3 regions of the Pseudomonas vanderleydeniana genome follow, and region 1 is predicted to be linked to each of the others. Evidence: predicted binding sites of a transcription regulator. Region 1 holds the regulator's gene; each other region holds the start of a gene.
The links. Region 1 encodes FliA, which starts transcription of late flagellar genes. Its sites were predicted from a motif close to CTAAAGTTTNNNNNNNNNNNGCCGNTAA; they were not measured.
Positions count from the first base shown of each region.

Region 2: a site for FliA is predicted at 3,096-3,123, ahead of HU752_RS26870 (flagellar protein MotY). Genes of this name have one in related genera too.
Region 3: a site for FliA is predicted at 1,704-1,731, ahead of HU752_RS06695 (methyl-accepting chemotaxis protein). Genes of this name have one in related genera too.

Region 1 covers NZ_CP077093.1:2,039,830-2,045,221, reverse strand. The annotation lists gene HU752_RS09250 (protein phosphatase CheZ) at 1-408, opposite strand, end outside; gene HU752_RS09245 (chemotaxis response regulator CheY) at 431-802, opposite strand; gene fliA (RNA polymerase sigma factor FliA) at 994-1,734, opposite strand; gene fleN (flagellar synthesis regulator FleN) at 1,731-2,564, opposite strand; gene flhF (flagellar biosynthesis GTPase FlhF) at 2,686-4,014, opposite strand; gene flhA (flagellar biosynthesis protein FlhA) at 4,026-5,392, opposite strand, start outside.
Region 2 covers NZ_CP077093.1:5,971,191-5,976,582, reverse strand. The annotation lists gene HU752_RS26890 (bacterioferritin-associated ferredoxin) at 126-344, opposite strand; gene HU752_RS26885 (peroxiredoxin) at 636-1,238, shown strand; gene rnt (ribonuclease T) at 1,310-1,987, opposite strand; gene pyrC (dihydroorotase) at 1,984-3,030, opposite strand; gene HU752_RS26870 (flagellar protein MotY) at 3,187-4,152, shown strand; gene HU752_RS26865 (argininosuccinate synthase) at 4,283-5,392, shown strand, end outside.
Region 3 covers NZ_CP077093.1:1,502,870-1,508,261, reverse strand. The annotation lists gene HU752_RS06695 (methyl-accepting chemotaxis protein) at 1-1,579, opposite strand, end outside; gene HU752_RS06690 (diguanylate cyclase domain-containing protein) at 1,815-3,476, shown strand; gene HU752_RS06685 (tellurite resistance TerB family protein) at 3,486-4,184, opposite strand; gene HU752_RS06680 (LysR family transcriptional regulator) at 4,383-5,297, shown strand.

The DNA.
Region 1 (5,392 bases):
GACCTCGCGCCGCATGAACCGTCCCCAGTCGGCGCTCAGCGCCTTGGCCTCGTCATTCAGGCCATTGATCCGGGGGGTCGCACTCTCCACCAGGTCCATGGTGCGGTTGGCCGCGGCCTCGGTGAGCCTGACCACATAGGACAGGCGCTCGGTGGCATCGGTGATCTGCGAAACTTCCTCGGCCTGCGGCATGGTGGGATCGATCTGGAAATTGACGATCGCACTGTGCAGCTCGCGGGTCAGCTTGCCGACTTCCAGGTACAAGCCGCGGTCACGGGCCTGGTTCAGCTCATGGATCATTTGCACGGCGTCGCCGAAGCGGCCTTTCTCAAGGCTTTCGACCAGCTCACGAGCATGTTTTTTCAGGGTCGATTCAAAATCGCCCAGAGAGGATTCGTAGTGCTCCATAGCGCCCCCGTGGCGGACTTCATCAACCGATGCGTTCGAAGATCTTCTCGATCTTCTCTTTCAACGCCTGGGCCGTGAATGGTTTGACCACATAGCCGTTCACACCGGCCTGTGCGGCCTCGATGATCTGCTCGCGCTTGGCCTCGGCCGTCACCATCAGGACCGGCAGGTGCTTGAGCTTCTCGTCGGCACGTACGTGGCGCAGCAGATCGATGCCGGTCATGCCGGGCATGTTCCAGTCGGTGACCAGAAAGTCGATGCTGCCACTGTTCAGAACCGGAATGGCGGTAGTACCGTCATCGGCCTCGACAGTGTTGGTGAACCCGAGGTCACGCAACAGGTTCTTGATGATCCGCCGCATCGTTGAAAAGTCATCAACGATGAGGATTTTCATGTTCTTGTTCAATTCGACCTCCAAGCAGTCTTAAACGCGTTTCAGCACCTGGACGCGCTGTTAAATCAATTCGGCACAACACTCGACAAGGCTCTGTACCCTACTGCATGGAAACCACAACCGGCCGAGCCGCCGATACACCGTCACACGCTGCATCGGTCTCGTTCGCAGTGTCCCCACACACTGCCCCGTCAACGCGCTCGCCACTCTCCCAAACGCCCCCGCAAACGGGCTGCGCACTGGCTATGCAACTGGCTGACCCGTGACTCGCTGACCCCCAGGACCTCACCGATTTCCTTGAGGTTCAGCTCCTCGTCGTAGTACAGCGACAACACCAGCCGCTCACGCTCCGGCAAATTGGCAATCGCGTCCGCCAGTGCGGCCTGGAAGCGCTCATCCTCCAGATCGCGCGACGGTTCGAGATGAGCGCTCGCGCCATCCTCATGCAACCCTTCATGCTCGCCGTCCTGCAACAGGTCGTCGAAACTGAACAGGCGGCTGCCCAAGGTATCGTTCAAAATCCCGTAATAATCATCGAGACTCAACTGGAGTTCGGCTGCAACTTCATGATCTTTAGCGTCGCGACCGGTTTTCGCTTCAATTGCCCGGATTGCGTCGCTGACCATGCGGGTGTTGCGGTGTACCGAACGGGGTGCCCAGTCGCCCTTGCGGACCTCATCGAGCATCGCGCCACGGATGCGGATACCGGCATAGGTCTCGAAACTCGCACCCTTGCCCGAGTCGTATTTGGTCGAGACTTCGAGCAGGCCGATCATCCCGGCCTGGATCAGATCCTCGACCTGGACACTGGCCGGCAGCCTGGCCAGCAGGTGATAGGCGATACGCTTGACCAGCGGTGCGTAGCGCTCGATCAGTTCATACTGGCTGTCACGCGACGATTTGGAATACATGCGATAGCCACTTGCAGTCATAGCACGGGTCCCGCACTCGTTTGAAGTACCAGACGTTCGACGAAAAATTCCAGGTGCCCACGTGGGTTGGCGGGCAACGGCCAGGTGTCGACCTTCTGCGCGATGGCCTTGAACGCCAGAGCACATTTCGAACGCGGGAATGCCTCGTAGACCGCACGCTGCTTTTGCACGGCCTTGCGAACGCATTCATCGTAGGGAACGGCGCCGACGTATTGTAGGGCCACGTCAAGGAAGCGGTCCGTGACCTTGGTCAACTTGGCGAACAGGTTGCGGCCTTCCTGCGGGCTCTGGGCCATGTTGGCCAGCACGCGAAAACGGTTCATGCCGTAGTCGCGGTTGAGCAGCTTGATCAGCGCATAGGCGTCGGTGATCGAAGTCGGTTCGTCGCAGACCACCAGCAGCACTTCCTGGGCCGCACGCACGAAGCTGACTACCGAGTCACCAATACCCGCGGCGGTGTCGATCACCAGCACGTCGAGGTTGTCGCCGATATCGCTGAATGCCTGGATCAGGCCGGCATGCTGGGCCGGATTCAGGTTGACCATGGTCTGGGTGCCGGACGCCGCCGGCACGATACGGATTCCGCCAGGACCCTGCAGCAGCACATCGCGCAGCTCGCAGCGCCCTTCGATCACATCGGCCAGGGTCCGCTTCGGGGTCAGCCCCAGCAGAACGTCGACATTCGCCAGGCCCAGGTCGGCGTCCAGCAGCATGACGCGCCGGCCCAGCTCGGCCAGGGCCAGGGACAAGTTCACTGACACGTTAGTCTTCCCGACGCCACCCTTGCCGCCGGTCACCGCAATCACCTGTACGGGATGCATGCTACCCATGTTCTCTTCTTACCTTGTCTCGCGTAGACGGAAGGCCACATAACTGGCTGCGCGCTCCCGAAGGAAACTAATGCCTGGCAGACCATCGATGTAGATGCGTTGCAACGTCTTCATGGTTACCTCACCCCACTCGCTTGGAGGGGCTGTGGTAGATGTCAGCGAACATATCGGCCATGGCCTCTTCGCTGGGTTCTTCCTGCATTTGCACGCTGACCGCGCGGCTCACCAACTGGTGGCGACGAGGCAAATGCAGATCGTCCGGGATGCGTGGGCCATCGGTCAGGTAGGCCACCGGCAGTTCATGGCTGATGGCCAGGCTCAACACTTCGCCGAGGCTTGCCGTCTCGTCCAGCTTGGTCAGGATGCATCCGGCCAGGCCACAGCGCTTGTAGCTGTGGTAGGCGGCGGTGAGCACCTGCTTCTGGCTGGTGGTCGCCAGCACCAGGTAATTCTTCGCCTTGATCCCGCGGCCGGCCAGGCTTTCCAGCTGCATGCGCAAGGCCGGGTCACTGGCCTGCAGGCCAGCGGTATCGATCAGCACCACGCGCTTGCGCAGCAGCGGATCGAGGGCCTGGGCCAGGGATTGACCAGGATCGACATGGGTCACCGAGACGTTGAGAATCCGCCCCAGCGTCTTGAGCTGTTCCTGTGCACCGATGCGGAAGCTGTCCATGCTGACCAGTGCAATGTTCTGTGCGCCGTACTTGAGCACGTAGCGCGCGGCCAGCTTGGCCAGCGTGGTGGTCTTGCCCATGCCGGCCGGGCCGACCATGGCAATCACCCCACCCTCTTCGAGCGGTTCGACCTCCGGGGTGACGATCATCCGGGCCAGGTGCGCCAGCAGCATGCGCCAGGCCTGGCGAGGCTCCTGGATATCGGTGATCAGCGCCAGCAGGTCGCGCGACAGCGGACCGGACAGGCCGATGCGCTGCAGGCGCCGCCAGAGGTTGGCCTGCTCCGGCTGGCGACCCTGCAACTGGTTCCAGGCCAGCGAGCCGAGCTGCACTTCCAGCAGTTCACGCAGACCGTTGAGTTCCGAGCGCATCGAGTCGAAGACCCGCTGGTCCACCGCCGGGGCCGCCGCAACCGGGGCCGGGGCAGGACGACGAGGTTCGTCGAAGGTCGGTTCGATCAGTGGCTCGGCCGCGGTCAGCGGCAAGCCGGCGAACAGCTGGCGATTGGTATTGCCATCGTTTTCACCCTCACTGCGCAGGCTCAGCTCGGCCTGGGCGGTGACGATACGCGACTGGGTCTTGCGCAGCTCGTCCTCAAGCTCCATGTTCGGCACCCGTGGTGCCAGGGCCGAGAGCTTGTAGTCCAACGCAGCCGTCAGCTCGACACCGCCAGCGATCCGGCGGTTGCCGATGATGGCCGCGTCCGAGCCCAATTCGTCACGAACCAGCTTCATGGCCTGACGCATATCGGCGGCGAAAAAACGCTTAACTTGCATAACCCACTACCTCAGCCGTTGGGCCCTACTGTCGCAACGATGGTGACTTGCTTGTTGTCCGGAATTTCCTGGTAAGCCAGCACATGCAGGCTAGGTACCGCCAGGCGTCCGAACCGCGAAAGCATCGCGCGAACCGGACCGGCTACCAGCAGGATCACCGGCTGCCCCTGCATCTCTTGACGCTGGGCGGCTTCAATCAGTGAACGCTGGAGCTTTTCAGCCATGCTCGGTTCCAGCAGAACGCCTTCTTCCGAGCCTTGTCCGGCCTTCTGCAGACTATTGAGCAATATTTGTTCCAACCTTGGCTCCAAGGTGATCACAGGCAGCTCGGAGTCAAGCCCTACAATGCTTTGGACGATTGCACGGGACAATCCGACACGTACGGCGGCAACCAAAGCGGCAGTATCTTGACTCTTGGAGGCATTGTTGGCGATGGCTTCGGCAATGGTCCGGATATCGCGCACCGGAACGTGCTCGGCGAGCAGCGCTTGCAGCACCTTGAGCAGATGCGACAGGGAAACGATGCCCGGTACCAGCTCCTCGGCCAGCTTCGGCGAGCCCTTGGCCAACAGCTGCATGAGCTGCTGCACTTCCTCGTGGCCGATCAGTTCGCTGGAATGCTTGTACAGGATCTGGTTGAGGTGTGTCGCGACCACGGTGCTGGCATCGACCACGGTGTAGCCCAACGACTGCGCCTGGGAGCGCTGGCTGATCTCGATCCACACCGCTTCGAGGCCGAAAGCCGGGTCCTTGGCGGTGATGCCGTTGAGGGTGCCGTAGACCTGACCCGGGTTGATCGCCAGCTCGCGATCGGGATAGATCTCGGCCTCGGCCAGGATCACACCCATCAGGGTCAGGCGATAGGCGCTGGGCGCCAGATCGAGGTTGTCACGAATATGCACGGTCGGCATCAGGAAGCCCAGATCCTGGGACAGTTTCTTGCGCACACCCTTGATCCGCGCCAGCAACTGCCCGCCCTGGTTGCGGTCCACCAATGGAATCAGGCGGTAGCCGACTTCGAGGCCGATCATGTCGATCGGAGTCACGTCATCCCATCCCAATTCCTTGGTTTCCATGGCGCGGGCCGGCGACGGCAGCAGATCCTGCTGGCGCTGGACCTCGGCCAGGGCCTGGACCTTGGCGACATTCTGCTTCTTCCAGACCAGGTAGGCGGCACCGCCGGCCAACAGCGCAAGGCTCAGGAAGGAAATGTGCGGCATGCCCGGCACCAGGCCCATCACCGCCATCAGGCCGGCAGCCACGGCCAGGGCCTTGGGTGAGGCGAACATCTGCCGATTGATCTGCTTGCCCATGTCTTCCGAACCGGAAGCACGGGTCACCATGATCGCCGCAGCTGTGGATAACAACAGTGATGGCA
Region 2 (5,392 bases), 3.1 Mb from region 1:
ATTGAATAATATATGAAAATTAATCGGAATAAGAATGTTTTTATTCCGCGTTTTGCCGCTAAGCAATTGAATTACAGGCATAAAAAAACCGGACACTAAGTCCGGTTCTTTAAAAATCGCACGTTTTATGCGGCAGAAAATTCTACGGCATAGGGCAGGCCAGCCTGGCTGCTTTGCAGTTCGGTCAGCGTTTCACGGACCACCTGCTTGGCCAGGCAGGCACATTTGCCACACTGGCTGGCAACGCCGGTCGCCTGGCGTACTTCGCGATAGCTGCAGCAGCCTTCGAAGATCGCTTCGCGAATTTGTCCGTCGGTGACGCCGTTGCAGAGACAAACGTACATAGGGTGGGAACCGTCGCTGGTTAGAACTCGATTGCCGTTGATCTTAATGTTAACGAGAATGATTGTCAAAGTGGTTTAGTCGGGCTTTCCAGCGATTCGGATACCGGCTGACGAATGGCAGGAGGGCCGACTGGCGGCGCCTTTGCAAAAACCGTTTAGGAGCGTCAAAAAACGCGGTGTATGATGGTCGGTTCCAAGGACACGGGGTCGGCGCGTCATAGGCTTGTCGCTTAAAGGGGGCATCCTTGCACCGACCTCGTTCTGAACGTGACTATCACCAGGAGATATCCAATGAGCGTACTCGTAGGCAAACCAGCCCCCGACTTCACCGTGCCAGCCGTACTGGGCAATGGCGAAATCGTCGACAGCTTCACCCTGTCCTCGGCCATCAAGGGCAAATACGGCCTGGTGTTCTTCTACCCACTGGACTTCACCTTCGTCTGCCCGTCCGAGCTGATCGCCCTGGATCACCGCATGGACGACTTCAAGGCGCGTAACGTCGAAGTGGTTGCCGTGTCGATCGACTCGCACTTTACCCACAACGCCTGGCGCAACACCGCCATCAACGATGGCGGCATCGGCAAGGTCAAGTACACCATGGCTGCCGACATGAAGCACGAAATCGCCAAGGCCTACGACGTCGAGTCCGAAGGTGGCGTGGCTTTCCGTGGCGCTTTCCTGATCGACGACAAGGGCGTTGTCCGTTCGCAGATCATCAACGACCTGCCACTGGGCCGTAACATGGAAGAGCTGATCCGTCTGGTCGACGCGCTGCAGTTCCACGAAGAGCACGGCGAAGTCTGCCCTGCCAACTGGAAAAAAGGCGACAAGGGCATGAACGCTTCGCCAGAAGGCGTTGCAGCCTACCTGACCGAGAACGCCGGCAAGCTGTAAGCCGTCGTTTCACGGACAAAAAAACCGGCCTCAGGCCGGTTTTTTCATGGGCGCGATTTAGGCGAGCAGGATCAGTCGTTGAAGTCTTCCCAGCCGCCCATTTCCTTCCAGCGGTTGACGATGCCACAGAACAGCTCGGCGGTCTTTTCGGTGTCATAGCGCGCCGAGTGGGCTTCGCGACCATCGAAGTCGATACCGGCGGCCTGGCAGGCCTTGGCCAGGACGGTCTGGCCGTAGGCGAGGCCGGCCAGGCTGGCGGTGTCGAAGCTGGAGAACGGATGGAACGGGTTGCGCTTCATGTCCAGGCGCGCCACGGCCGCGTTGAGGAAGCCGAGGTCGAAGCTGCTGTTGTGCCCGACCAGGATCGCCCGCTTGCAGCCGTTGGCCTTGAGCGCCTTGCGGATGCCGCGGAAGATGTCGGTCAGCGCGGTTTCCTCGCTGACGGCCATGCGCAGCGGGTGGTCGAGCTTGATCCCGGTGAACTCCAGGGCGGCGGCCTCGATGTTGGCGCCTTCGAACGGCTCGACCCGGAAGAAGTAGGTGTGCTCGGGGAACACGAAGCCATCTTCGTCCATGCCGATGGTGGTCGCGGCGATTTCCAGCAGGGCGTCGGTAGCGGCGTTGAAACCGCCGGTCTCTACGTCGACGACGACCGGCAGATAGCCGCGAAAGCGCGCGGCCATCGGGTGGCGAGGGCCGCCCGAGGTACCGTTGCCTTCCAGTTCGTCGTCGAAATGATCATCACTCACAGGGTTTCCTCCAGCAGGCGCCAGCGCAGTTTCTCACCGGCGCGCAGCGGGATTACGGACAGTTCGCCAAACGGCAGGCTGGCGGGGGCGGTCCACTCTTCGCGAACCAGGGTGATGCGCTCGCTGTTCGGTGCCAGGCCGTAGAAGCGCGGGCCATGCAGGCTGGCGAAGCCTTCGAGCTTGTCCAGGGCATTGCGCTGCTCGAATGCCTCGGCATACAGCTCGATGGCCGCATAGGCGGTGTAGCAGCCGGCGCAGCCGCAGGCCGCTTCCTTGGCGTGCTGGGCGTGGGGCGCCGAGTCGGTCCCGAGGAAGAACTTCTCGCTGCCGCTGGTGGCGGCGTCGAGCAGGGCCGACTGGTGCGTGTTGCGCTTGAGGATCGGCAGGCAGTAGAAATGCGGCCGGATGCCACCCACCAACATGTGGTTGCGGTTGTACAGCAGGTGATGAGCGGTGATGGTCGCGCCGACGTTGGTCGAGGCCTCGTTGACGAACTGGACCGCATCGGCCGTGGTGATGTGCTCGAACACGACCTTCAGTGTCGGGAAGCGCTCGACCACACGACGCATGTGTTCGTCGATGAACTGCTTCTCGCGGTCGAACACGTCGACTTCGCTGCGGGTCACTTCACCGTGCACCAGCAGTGGCATGCCGACTTCGGCCATGGTTTCCAGGACGGCAAAGATTTTGTCGACGCTGGTCACGCCGGAGTCCGAGTTGGTAGTCGCGCCGGCCGGATACAGCTTGGCCGCGTAGACGAAACCACTGGCCTTGGCCGCGCGGATTTCCTCGGGTTGGGTACGGTCGGTGAGGTAGAGCACCATCAGCGGTTCGAAACGGCTGCCGGCCGGCCGCGCCGCGAGAATGCGCTGGCGATAGGCGTCGGCTTCGGCGGCGTTGCGTACTGGAGGCACCAGGTTTGGCATGATGATGGCGCGACCAAAGGTGCGCGCAACATCCGCAACAGTGTGGGGTAACGCAGCACCATCGCGAAGATGGATATGCCAGTCGTCGGGACGCAGCAGGGTCAGGCGGTCGGACATTGGGGATTCCAGGCGGGTCGAACTCAGGGGAATGCTACCGGAAAAGACTCTCTCAGGCACTCGCTATCAAGTTTTGCCGGATGCAACCGATATCCCGAAAGCATGGTGTAGAAGTCGTACGCCAGTCTCACAGCCGTAGAACCATTGGAGCCTCCCGTGCGCCAGCGTTATTTAGCCCTGCTCAGTATGTTTGCCAGCCTGCCGGCCATGGCGTTGACTTTCCAGACTCGTCTGGAGAGCATCGAGTGGAAGGTGGAAGGGGACAAATTCGAGTGTCGGCTGACTCAGCCGATCACCGACTTCGGTGCCGGCGAGTTCGTGCGGCGTGCGGGCGAGCAGGCGATTTTCCGGCTCAAGTCGAACAATCACGTGCTCGGCGGTGGTTCGGCAACTCTGTTGGCCGCTGCGGCACCCTGGCAGCCCGGGCGTGGTGACATCAACCTGGGCACGGTCAAAATCAACAATGGCGACGTGCTGTTCAACAGTTCCCAGGGCCAGGCCGGTGGCCTGTTCCACGGTCTGCTCGAGGGGCGTAGCCCGCTGATACGTCACTATTCGCGCGAAGGCGGCGTTTCCGAAGTGCGCCTGCTGCCGGTGAAATTCAACCAGGCCTACAGCGACTTCCAGAGCTGCACCGCCAAGCTGCTGCCGAAGAATTTCGAACAGATCAAGCAGGCCGAGATCGGTTTTCCGGATGGTGGCATCGAGCTCAACGCGCAGGCCAAGGTCCAGTTGCAGGGAATGCTGGACTTCATGAAGGCGGACCCGACCGTCAACCACATCGAACTCGACGGGCATTCCGACAACAGCGGCAACCGCCTGACCAACCGCGACCTGTCGCGCCGGCGCGCGCTGGCGGTCATGGATTTCTTCAAGGCCGCCGGTATTCCGGAATCGCAGATCGTCATGCGCTTCCATGGCGAGCGCTATCCGCTGGTACCCAATACCAATCCGGCCAACCGGGCGAAGAACCGCCGGGTCAACATCCATCTCGAGCGCGCCCCGGAGGCGCCTCCCGCACCGGCTCCCGCTGCAACGGCTCCCTCTGCACCGGCTCCCCAGAAGCCTGCCGAGAAGCCGGCGCCGACCGCAGCGGCTGGCAGCGCGGCGAGGACATCCTGAAACGGCTGTTCTCGTCGCCCTCCCGACATTATCTGTCGCTTTGACGTCCTTCGCTGTCGCGCCTCTGTAAATCCACGTGGTTGGCCGGTAGAATCGGCCCTTTCCGTACAACCCCCCGTGGAGTGATGGCATGGCCGACGTAAAAAAGGTCGTTCTCGCGTATTCCGGCGGCCTGGACACCTCGGTGATCCTCAAGTGGCTGCAAGATACTTATAACTGTGAAGTAGTGACCTTCACTGCTGACCTGGGTCAGGGCGAAGAGGTCGAGCCGGCCCGCGCCAAGGCACAGGCCATGGGCGTCAAGGAGATCTACATCGACGACCTGCGCGAAGAATTCGTTCGCGACTTCGTGTTCCCGATGTTCCGTGCCAACACCGTCTACGAAGGCGAGTACTTGCTGGGTACTTCCATCGCGCGTCCGCTGATCGCCAAGCGCCTGATCGAAATCGCCAACGAAACCGGCGCCGATGCCATTTCCCACGGCGCCACCGGCAAGGGCAACGACCAGGTTCGTTTCGAACTGGGCGCCTATGCACTCAAGCCAGGCGTGAAAGTGATCGCACCATGGCGCGAATGGGACCTGCTGTCCCGTGAGAAGCTGATGGATTACGCCGAGAAGCACGCGATTCCGATCGAGCGTCACGGTAAGAAGAAGTCCCCGTACTCGATGGATGCCAACCTGCTGCACATCTCCTATGAAGGCGGCGTGCTGGAAGACACCTGGACCGAGCACGAAGAAGACATGTGGCGCTGGACCGTCTCCCCGGAGAACGCTCCCGACAAGCCGCAGTACCTGGAACTGACCTACCGCAACGGCGACATCGTCGCGCTGGACGGCGTCGAGATGACTCCGGCTACCGTGCTGGCGACCCTGAACCGTATCGGTGGCGCGCACGGTATCGGCCGCCTGGACATCGTCGAGAACCGCTACGTGGGCATGAAGTCCCGCGGCTGCTACGAAACCCCAGGCGGTACCATCATGCTGCGCGCGCACCGGGCGATCGAGTCGATCACCCTGGACCGCGAAGTCGCTCACCTCAAGGATGAGCTGATGGCCAAGTACGCCAGCCTGATCTACACCGGCTACTGGTGGAGCCCTGAGCGCCTGATGCTGCAACAGATGATCGACGCTTCGCAGGTGCACGTGAATGGTGTGGTACGCCTGAAGCTGTACAAGGGCAACGTGATCGTGACCGGGCGCAAGTCCGACGAGTCGCTGTTCGATGCCAACATCGCGACG
Region 3 (5,392 bases), 540 kb from region 1:
CCTGGCTCAGCTCGTCGATGGCAAAACTGGCCTGGCGCAGCGACTCGACGGTCTGGCTGCTGGCATCCCCCAGTTGCACCAGTGCGAGGTTGATCTGCTCGGCACCGGTGGCCTGGGCCTGCATGCCTTCGTTGACCATCAGCACGCGCGGTGCCAGGGCCTGCACCTGGTGAATGATCTGCGACAGCTGCTCACCGACCTGCTGCACCTCGAACATGCCGCGGCGTACCTCCTCGGAGAACTTGTCCATGCCCATGACCCCGGCGGACACCGCCGATTGGATCTCGCGCACCATCTGTTCGATATCGTAGGTGGCGACAGCCGTCTGGTCGGCCAGGCGGCGCACCTCGGTGGCGACCACGGCGAAACCGCGACCGTACTCCCCAGCCTTCTCCGCCTCGATGGCGGCGTTGAGCGACAGCAGGTTGGTCTGGTCGGCGACCTTGACGATCGTCACCACCACCTGGTTGATGTTGCCGGCCTTCTCATTGAGGATCGCCAGCTTGGAGTTCACCAGTTCCGCAGCCCCCATCACCGAATGCATGGTGTCCTCCATCCGGGCCAGCCCCTGCTGACCGGAACCGGCGAGCACCGAGGCCTGGTCGGCGGCGGACGACACTTCGGTCATGGTGCGGACCAGGTCACGGGAGGTCGCGGCGATTTCCCGCGAGGTCGCACCGATCTCGGTGGTGGTGGCGGCGGTCTCGGTGGCCGTGGCCTGCTGCTGCTTGGAGGTGGCGGCAATCTCGGTGACCGAGGTGGTCACCTGCACCGCCGAACGCTGGGCCTGGGACACCAGCGCCGTCAGCTCGGTCATCATGTCGTTGAAGCCGGTTTCCACCGAGCCGAATTCGTCCTTGCGATCCAGGTTCAGCCGGTTGCTCATGTCGCCGGTGCGCATGATCTCGAGGATCTCGACGATCCGCTGCATCGGCGAGGTGATCACCCGCATCAGCAACCAGCCGCACAGGCCGGCGGCAAGCACGGCGAGTACCAGGGAAATGATCATGCTGACCTTCGCCGACGACACCGCGGCACTGATGGTATCGGTGGCCGTGTCAGCCACGCCCTTGTTCTGGACGATGATGTCGTTGAGTTCCTTGCGCCCGTTCATCCAGGCCGGTGTCACCTGCAACTTGAACTGGCGGATCGCTTCATCGTTCTGCTTGCGCTGGTAGAGGTCGAGCACCGTGGCCAGGGCCTTGGCGTAGCTTTCGTGCTCGTGCTTGAAAAGATCGAACTGCACCTGGTCTTCTTTGGTGTAGATAGTCTTCTGGTAGTTGTCGATCTGTTCGAGCAGGCGGCTGGAGAAGTTCTTGAACTGTTCCTGGTCCGCGGCACTGATCACGCCATCGGCATTGAAGCCCAGCAACTGCTGGGTCAGCACATAGCTCTCGACCCAGGAGCTACGGATCATGGTGCTGTAGTAGACGCCGGGAATGGCGTCGCTGCGCACGCTCTCCTCGCTGGACTCGATCGACAGCAACCGGGAATAAGCGACAACAACCATCAACAACATGATCGCGATGATGACGGCAAAACTCGCGAGTATCCGTTGGCGCAGAGTCCAGTTCTTCACAATCAGTCCTCGGGAAGCATTTCAAATGGAAGGCAGTATAGCCGAGGGTGTGCCATCATTTATGCACAGGCTACGACCGGGATTACAAATGCAGGGAATATAACTTACAGGAGATTTCTAATCCTGAGCGGCGATTTGCCGACATTCTCTACAAGCCCCACCTGTGTGGTTAAAAGCGAAGTGTTGCCGTTGATGACACCGATCACTGGATCATACCGATCATGGGAACTGCTTGATGCCCGTACTGCCGAGCCTGCGTAGTCGCCTTGCACTTGCCATCGCCCTGCTGGTGAGCGTGCTGAGCTGGCTGCTGGGTTCGTTCATCGGGCATGACTCCAGTGTGCGGATGCGCGGCGAGATCGGCCAGGACCTGGCAGAAGTCTCCTACCAGATGGCCGATCGGCTGGACCGGGCCATGGCCAGCCGCTTTCACCTGCTGAGTGTCATCAGCCAGCTCAAGGTCCTGCAGGAGGCTTCCGACCCGGCGCAGATTCGCCAGTTGCTCGACCACCTGCAAGAGCAATTCCCGGACATCGCCTGGCTCGGCCTGACCGATACCGCGGGCCTGGTCAGGGTCTCCACCGGGGGCATCCTGCAAGGCACCAGCATCAGTCAACGCCCGGTATTCAAGGAGGGACGCGAGCATGTCTTCATCGGCGATGTGCACGATGCCGTGCTGCTGTCCAAACTGCTGCCCAACCCCAGTGGCGAGACCCTCAAGTTCGTCGACATCAGCCTGCCGGTCTTCAATGGCGCCAGCGGCGATGACCGCAAGACGATCGGCGTGCTGGCCGCGCACCTCTCCTGGGCCTGGGCCGAAGACATGCGCCAGTCGCTGATGCAGCCCATGCAGGAACGACGCAGAATCGAATTCTTCGTCATCGCTGCCGACCACCGGGTACTGCTCGGTCCTCGGGAAACCATCGGCCAGGTGCTGCAACTGCCACAGCTTGAAGGGCTCGGCCAGCAGCCACGCTGGGCCGTCCAGCGCTGGCCGGATGGCAATGACTACCTGACCGGCCTGGCCCTGAGCCGCGGCTACGAAAACTACAAGGGCCTGGGCTGGACCGTGGTGACCCGCCAAAGCCTCGACGAAGCCTATGCTCCCGCCAAGGCGCTGCAACGGGACATCCTGGTCTGGGGTATCGCGCTGGCGGTGATCATCGCCTTCATCGGCTGGCTGCTGGCGACCTGGTTCACCCGGCCGCTGAAGGCCATCGCCAATGCGGCCGACCGCCTGAGCCTCGGCGAATCGATGGAGATTCCGGACATCCGCGGCACCCGGGAAATTGCCCAGTTGAGCCAGTCGATCCGCCATCTGGTGGACAGCCTGAGCAACCACCAGACCGCCCTGGGCGTGATGGAGAGCCTGGCGCACCATGACGCACTGACCGGCCTGCCCAACCGCGCGGCCCTGGAGAAGTACCTGCCACGGGCACAGCAACGCAGCCAATCGCAGAACAATTGTCTGGCACTGCTGTACCTGGACCTGGATGGCTTCAAGCCGATCAACGACCAGTTCGGTCACGCCGGTGGTGATGAACTGCTCAAGGAGGTGGCCCGCCGCCTGCGCACCTGCCTGCGCGAAGGGGACATGGTAGCCCGGCTCGGCGGCGATGAATTCCTCATGGTATTGCAGGTGCCGCGCAGCGATGCGCAGAACCAGGCCCGGGTCATCGCCAACCGGGTGCTTGCCAGCCTGTCGCACTCGATCATGCTGCACCAGGTACCGGCCCGCATCGGTTGCAGTATCGGCGGCGCGGTCTGGCCGCTCGATGATCCCGACCTCAGCGACGTGCTGGGATTGGCGGACAAGGCCCTGTACCGGGCCAAGCATGCCGGCAAGGGCCAGGCACACTTCCATCAGGCGCAGGATGCGCTGTCCGATTTTCGCTAGGGCGACCCGTCACTGCAGGGCGGCCTGACGAACCTGTCGCTCCAGTTCCTGGCGCAACCCCGGATCCAGCCGCAGCTGGCGCGCCAGTTCGTCCAGGTAAGCCTTTTCCATGAAGTGCTCTTCATCCACCATCAGCACACTGGCCATGTACATTTCCGCGGCCATCTCCGGCGTGGCCGCCGCCCGCGCAACCTGGGCCGGATCCAGGGGCTTGTTCAGCTCGGCATGCAGCCACTGCTGCAATTCATGGTCGCTGCCCAGCCTGGAGAACTCACCCTCGATCAGCTCCCGCTCCCGGGCATCGACATGCCCATCAGCCTTGGCTGCGGCCACCAGTGCCTGGAGAATTGCCTGGCTATGCTGTTCGACTTGAGCCGCCGGCAGGCGATCGAGAGTCCGGGGTTCCGCCTGGGGCGCACTGGCCTGCTGGGCCTGCCAATTGCCATAGGCCTTGTAGGCGAGGACACCCAGCGCCGCCAGCCCACCGTAGGTCAGTACCGTGCCACCGACCTTGCGGGCCTTCTTGCTGCCCAGCAACAGGCCCATGGCACCGGCCGCCAGCGCACCACCACCGGCACCGGACAACAGGCTGCCCAGGTTTCCCGACATCCCCTTGTCGGCGGTCCGGCCCGGTGAACCACCAGCCTGGTTCTGCAACAGCGCCTGACCGGACTTGAGCAACTGATCGAGCAATCCGCGAGTGTTCATCGACACGCTCCGCAAACGACGAATAGGCCCACAGGTTAAAACGAGCTTTCAGACGGTGGTTGGCAAGTGTGCTTCCAGATGTTGCGTAGTTTTCGCTCAAATCCTGACTCAGCGATCAGGCTATCGATTAAAAAGATATACACTGGCGCCTCTCCATAAAAACAACTCGCCGAAAAAACCGGCAAGGGTAACGCCGCCATGATGACCCTGCGTCAGATCCGCCACTTCATCGCCGTGGCCGAGACCGGCTCGATCTCGGCCGCCGCCCAGGCGGTGTTCATTTCCCAGTCGACCCTGACCCTGGCGATCCAGCAGTTGGAACAGGAAATCGGCGTCAGCCTGTTCAACCGCCATGCCAAGGGCATGACCCTGACCCACCAGGGCCACCAGTTCCTGCGCCAGGCGCACCTGATCCTGGCCACCGTCGACAACGCCAAGCGCAGCCTGCAGCAGAGCACCGACCAGGTCAGCGGGCAACTGACGGTCGGCGTGACCAGCCTGGTGGCCGGTTACTACCTGGCCGACCTGCTGACCCGTTTCCAGCGCGCCTACCCCAACGTCGAAATCCGCGTGACCGAGGACGAACGCCCGTACATCGAGCACCTGCTGGTCAGCGGCGAGATCGACGTCGGCGTGCTGATCCTCTCCAACCTGGAAGACCGCCACGCCCTGCAGACCGAAGTCCTGACCCACTCGCCGCATCGCCTGTGGCTGCCAGCCCAGCACCCGCTGCTGGAACACGACAGCATCAACCTCGCCGACGTCGCCCGCGAGCCGCTGATCCAGCTCAATGTCGATGAAATGGACCGCAACGCCCAGCGCATGTGGCGCGGTGCCGGCCTGCAACCGCGCACCAGCCTGCGCACGGCCTCCACCGAGGCGGTGCGCAGCCTGGTGGCGGCCGGGCTCGGCCTGTCGATCCAACCGGACATGACCTACCGGCCCTGGTCGCTGGAAGGCGACATCATCGAAGCCCGACCGATCGCCGACCTGAGCCACACCCTCGATGTCGGCCTGGCCTGGCGCCGTGGAACCGCCCGACCGACGCTGGTCGATCCGTTCCTCACCGTCGCCCGCGAACAACCACCGGGCGGACGCAAGCCATCGATTTAATCGAACGCTACTTTCAATATTAAGTATTTGTCGACCTCTGCTCCGGCCACTAGTCTCTTTCCATCCATCTAGAGAAAGGCCGGACTCCAGCTGCA